Linked DNA regions of Laspinema palackyanum D2c. The protein of the gene in region 1 interacts with the protein of each later gene in a pairwise test. Links are inferred from orthologs where the notes say so. Each region holds a gene or a part of one and is shown on either strand. Other genes may lie near its edges.

Region 1 (2,812 bases):
AAAATATTGCCGATACTTTTGCTGAAGTCACGGTGTTATTTGCCGATATTGTCGGCTTTACCCAACTCTCCGCTCAAATTGAAGCGGCGGAATTGGTCCAGTTACTCAATAATATTTTTTCTCGCTTCGATCGCGCCTTGGAACGGTATCAGTTAGAAAAAATTAAAACCATTGGCGATTGTTACATGGTTGTAGCGGGAATGCCGGTTCCCTGTGAAAATAGTGCCGTGGCGATCGCAGAGATGGCCCTAGAAATGCAGGAGGAAATCGCCCGATTTAATGCCGAATTTCATCAATCCTTAAAAATGCGGATGGGGATCCATACCGGACCCGTCGTTGCTGGGGTGATTGGGATTAAAAAATTTATCTATGATCTGTGGGGGGATACCGTGAATACCGCCTCCCGAATGGAATCCCACGGTATTCCCGGCCAAATTCAAGTTTCTAGGGCCACTTATGACTGTTTGAAAAATCAATATCGTTTTGAAGAAAGAGGGGCGATCGAGATTAAAGGCAAGGGAGCAATGCAGGTGTATTTGCTCAAAGGACGCTTGCTTGTAGGGGGAACAAGGGAAAGTTTGTAGTAACGACTTCAGTCGTTACCGCGTGACGTGGAGATCGCCACGTCACGCACAATTGGCGGCGATCGCGCCTGTAGTGCTACTCCTGGCATGGAGTACAGCCGTCACAAGCACTCTGGAGCTTAAGCGCCTGCTCCTTAACTGGAGGCAGAGCCTCATGAGAGTGCGTGACGTGGCGATCGCCACGTCACGCGGTAACGACTAAAGTCGTTACTACGAACTCTCCCCTCTCCCTGCAAAATTCCGTCTGGCAAGTTAAAATACTAACCGATAACCACAACGGGAACAGAGGTCTAGGTTGGCTGGGGATTTCAGCGTTCATGGTTTCCCTGGGGTTAAGGTCCTCCAGCCTGACTGATTTAGCATGAAGGAGACCCAAGATTTCTTCACTTCAATCTAGTCTATAAAACCCGTTTTTTTAACGGGCTTAGGCATAGAGTAATAACTAATCAGCCATAGATTTGGATGCTTTGTTTTCGTAAACATTATTAGGAGCCAACAAAATGAGCCAAGCCAAGCAAGGCGATATGGTGAAAGTTCACTACACGGGTAAATTAGATGATGGGACTGTATTTGATTCCTCCATCGATCGCGACCCTCTGGAATTTGTTTTGGGGGAAGGACAACTCATTGCCGGTTTTGAACAAGCAGTTTTAGGGATGAGTCCGGGGGAATCCAAAACGGAAAAAATTCCAGCGGAAGAGGCTTATGGTCCCCATCGGCAAGAAATGGTGGTGGAAGTTGAGCGGCAGCAACTGCCGGATAATATCCCTTTAGATGTGGGACAACAATTACAAATTCAACAAGCCCCGGATCAAATTATTCCCGTGGTGATTACGGCAATTTCTGAGTCAAAAGTTACTTTAGATGCCAATCCCCCCCTGGCTGGAAAAGATTTGATTTTTGAAATTGAGTTGGTTGGCATTGCTTAAGCGCAAGAAAGACCCTTTCAGTTTTGTAAAACCATAAAAGATTTAGAGGTTTTTAAACCGTTAGGACAAAAACACTGGCGGGGATTTGTATCCCCGCCGGTCTATGAGATTCCCCCAGTCCATTTAAACCCAGACCGATCGCCCTTTAAGATTCGGTTCAGGGCTGTGAACCAACGGCTAGAATTTCGATTTGGAACCGATGAGAAAATAAGTATTCATTTCTCCCTTTCCTTTCACCGGAATCATTCCCCGTTTTTCTAGTTCATAATGCTCCCGCAATAAATAATAGGTGGTTTCGCTGACTTGAATTCGTCCAGGTAAACTGTGAGATTCCATGCGGCTGGCAATATTTACTGTGTCCCCCCAGAGGTCATAAATAAACTTTTTGATGCCAATCACCCCGGCTACCACTGGGCCGCTATGAATACCAATCCGAATGCTAAAGGACTGCTGGTTTTGTTGATTAAATTGGCTCAAGGCGGTTTGCATATCCAGGGCCATATCCGCGATTGCTTCGGCATGGTCTTCCCGTTCTGTGGGCAATCCTGCGACTACCATATAGGCATCCCCAATGGTTTTAATTTTTTCCAGTTGATGCAATTCCGTGAGGCGATCGAAGGCGGAAAAAACTAAATTCAGCAACTCCACCACTTCCAGGGCCGAAAGTGCCGAAGCAATTTCGGTAAATCCCACCAAATCCGCAAATAAAACCGTGACATTCGCATAAGTTTCCGCGATACTGTTGGGTTCCAATTTGAGGCGATCGACGATGGGTTCCGGCAAAATATTCAACAGCAAATTTTCGGTTTTCTTTTGTTGCTTTTGCAGGGCTTTTTCCACCTTAATTCGTTCGGTGATGTTTCTGAAAATTCCCCGAATGGCCACGGGATTATTTTCTAAATACTTACAATTCATACTGCCTTGCAAGAAGATTTTCTGGCCGGATTTAGTCACAAATTCTGCGGTTATTTCATCAAGGTTTTCCCCGGCAAAGATGCGTTCAAAGCAGTCTTGATACTGGGATTTGCTTTGGGGATGCAGAAGTTCAAATACCGTCATCCGGTCCAGGTCTGCTTCACTGTATCCCAGGGTTTCTTTCCAGGCGCGATTGACATACAAAAAACGACCTTCTATAGAAACACTCTGAATCAAATCGCTGGCATTTTCAAATAAATCGCGATAGCGTTCTTCGCTTTCTTGGAGGGCAACTTCGGCTTGTTTGCGTTTAATAAATTGACCAATCTGGCTGGCGATCGCACTACAAGTTGCCATCAAATCTTCGTCAATCGTCTGGATATC
Region 2 (2,976 bases), on another replicon or contig:
ACAGTCTCTCCTCAATCGCCGTTACCTGACAATCTTGGCGAACTTGTTCCACGGAGGGATACATGACGGCAAACGGTTTTTCTTCCCGATGCTTACAACGCCGCAGACGACGGACTGCTGCCGAGTTTCCGGCATCCACCATCAGATGAAATCCACCTAATCCCTTCACTGCTAAAATTTTGCCGCGATTCACCTTAGAAATGGCCGTTTCTAAAGCGCGATCGCCCGTTGCCAACACCTCACCCCACCCTTTCCAAAATTCCAACTGCGGACCACAATTGGGACAAGCATTTGGTTGGGCGTGAAATCGCCGATTTAAGGGATTTTCATATTCCGCCTGACAGTCAGGACACATTTGAAATCCCTGCATCGACGTATTGGCGCGATCGTAAGGTAATCCCCGAATAATCGTATAACGAGGACCGCAGTTAGTGCAATTAGTAAAGGGATAGCGATAGCGGCGATTTTGGGGGTCAAAAATCTCCTGTAAACAATCGGGACAAGTGGCCACATCCGGCAACACCACCGCCGTTTTTTCCCCTGCCACACTGGGCCGAATTTCAAACTCAGTAAATCCCAGAGGTTCTAACCATGAGGATTCTAGGGATTGAATAAAGGAAATGGCCGGTTTTTCCCGTTCCAATCGCCATAAGAAGGTTTCTAATTGTTCCTGAGTTCCTTCTACTTCAATAAACACCCCTTGGGCGGAATTATTCACCCATCCGTTTAGTTCCAGTTCCGTGGCAAGTCGATAAATAAAGGGCCGAAATCCCACCCCCTGTACCGCCCCCCGAACCGTGATACAGAGGCGATTTAAGTTAGACATAAAAATAGTAGATTTCAATAATAAATTCATAAACACCTCCCCTGTTCGTAGTAACGATTTCAATCGTTCTCTTAGTTCGTAGTAACGACTTCAGTCGTTCTCTTAGTTCGTAGTAACGATTTCAATCGTTTCCGGATTGTTCGTAGTAACGATTTCAATCGTTCCGGATGTTCGTAGTAACGATTTCAATCGTTTCCGGGTTCGTACTCAAGAGGGATAACGACTGAAGTCGTTACTACGAACTAAGAGAAGATAACGACTGAAGTCGTTACTACGAACTAAGAAAGAGAACGCCTGAAGGCGTTACTACGAACTTAAGAGAAATCATGAGATTGTGCTGACTGGCGACTTTTTCAAATGCTGTTGTAAATACCCATACCACTCGGTCATTCCTTGTCCTTTGCGGGAAGAAACTTCAAAAATTGTCGCTTGCGGGGCCATTTTTCTAATATTCTCTAACGCCTTCTCCCGGTCAAACTCCACCGCTTCGGCAAGGTCAATTTTACTAATAATCACCACTTGCGCGGATTTAAACATGGTCGGATATTTCAAGGGTTTGTCTTCCCCTTCCGTCACCGACAACAACACCACGCGCAAATCTTCCCCTAAATCGTATGCCGCAGGACAAACTAAATTTCCGACATTTTCAATCACCAATACATCTAACCGATCTAAATTCAGTTGTTGGGCCGCTTTCAAGACCATATCCGATTCTAAATGGCAGACGGTTCCCGTGGTAATTTGGACGGTGGCGGCCCCACTATTACTCAAGCGAACGGCATCGTTATCGGTTTCTAAGTCTCCGACAATGATGCCGGTGGGGATGCGACTGCCGATATCCTGAACCATCCGTTCTAAGAAGGCAGTTTTCCCAGAACCCGGAGAAGAAAGCACATTCAAAACCAGCAAATTTTTAGCCATAAAATAGCCCCGATTTCGTTCAGCAAGGCGGTCATTTTTGGCTAAAACTGCTTGTCCCACTGCAATAGTTTGATGGGTGTCATGATGATGATGGTGATGGCCATTTTCATGACTGTGACTATGGCCATTTTCATGACTGTGACTATGGATTCCGACTTCTCCGACGACGCTGCATCCGCAATTAGTACACATCAGTTAGGAAACCTCCAAGGATGTTAACTCGATTTCTTGTCCGCTTTGAATATGAGGGGTGAGTTGATGACAATGGGGACATTCATAGAACCAATCCATCGGTTCAAAGTCCCGATCGCAAGTAGGACAGTGACAAATCACTGGAACTCGTTCAATTTCAAATTCTGCCCCTTCGGCGATCGTCCCTCGGGTCACCACATCAAAGGCAAATTCTAAGGCATCTGGAACCACCCCAGATAAGTCACCCACTCGCATTTTTAGGCGATGAATTTTGCTGGCATTTTGCGCTTTAGCACAATCTAAAGCAATATTCAAAGTGTTTTCCATCAAACTAACTTCATGCATAATCCCCCCGCTTCTTTCTCTTCCCCCCATCCCCCAGTCTCAATCAAGTTTGCGATCGCCACTAATGCCTCCGCCATGCCTTTTTCAGTGACAGCAGAAAACGTATCCCCAAACTCGAAATCCATCGCCGGAATTGCCACTAACCACCCTTCAGGGGCCTTGCCATAGAGGGTTTTAGCGAGGATGAGAAGGGATGAAGGGTCGCTACTATGGCCTAAACTTTGGGGAGAGATGGAGTCATCATCGTTGAGTTTGACCACTTGTAGTCCTTGTTCAGCAGTGGCAGGATAGGCATCGATAAAGATTGCCAAGTCTACCTCAGACAAGGGTTCGGCCAATTCTGGGGTGAGTTGATGTTGCGACAGCGATCGCACCTTGGGTAATCCCCAGGATGCCACTTCTTCCGCCACCCGTTGTCCTACGCCGTCATCGCGACGCAGGTCATTTCCGTATCCGATCGCCAAAATTGCCAGAGACTCCTGTTGGATTGACAGCATTTTATTAATTTGATTCTCTAACAATATTCTAACGTAACTTCTTTCTGTTTGTCCCGCAAAAACTTCACCACTTCCTCCACTAAACTACGGCGAATTGAAATATTCTTCGGCAGCAAGGGATTCTGATAAAATTCATTAATCTTTTGTCCCACCATAAATAAAATCGAATCCGCTTGTAAGATTTCTTTCGCCAAC

Evidence for each region.
Region 2: the proteins of NG795_RS21600 (region 1) and hypB interact in binary tests that used the Escherichia coli proteins (3 or more experiments, as listed by UniProt). The link is inferred for Laspinema palackyanum D2c from one-to-one orthologs.

Annotation. Positions count from the first base shown.
Region 1 is NZ_JAMXFD010000023.1:76,875-79,686, forward strand. Bases 119-2,798 are described here. They hold NG795_RS21600 (FKBP-type peptidyl-prolyl cis-trans isomerase), read left to right. Parts: upstream 119-1,084; coding sequence 1,085-1,513; downstream 1,514-2,798. Other genes in these bases: NG795_RS21590 (adenylate/guanylate cyclase domain-containing protein), read left to right, coding at 119-584; NG795_RS21595 (hypothetical protein), read left to right, coding at 607-786; NG795_RS21605 (adenylate/guanylate cyclase domain-containing protein), read right to left, coding at 1,691-2,798. Also shown: more of NG795_RS21590, read left to right, coding at 1-118; more of NG795_RS21605, read right to left, coding at 2,799-2,812. UniProt on the Escherichia coli protein: Folding helper with both chaperone and peptidyl-prolyl cis-trans isomerase (PPIase) activities. Chaperone activity prevents aggregation of unfolded or partially folded proteins and promotes their correct folding.
Region 2 is NZ_JAMXFD010000016.1:82,937-85,912, forward strand. Bases 46-2,889 are described here. They hold hypB (hydrogenase nickel incorporation protein HypB), read right to left. Parts: upstream 1,940-2,889; coding sequence 1,151-1,939; downstream 46-1,150. Other genes in these bases: hypF (carbamoyltransferase HypF), read right to left, coding at 46-856; hypA (hydrogenase maturation nickel metallochaperone HypA), read right to left, coding at 1,943-2,266; NG795_RS18100 (hydrogenase maturation protease), read right to left, coding at 2,266-2,781; NG795_RS18105 (SpoIIE family protein phosphatase), read right to left, coding at 2,799-2,889. In the rest of the region: more of hypF, read right to left, coding at 1-45; more of NG795_RS18105, read right to left, coding at 2,890-2,976. UniProt on the Escherichia coli protein: Involved in the maturation of [NiFe] hydrogenases. Required for nickel insertion into the metal center of the hydrogenase. Exhibits a low intrinsic GTPase activity, which is essential for nickel insertion.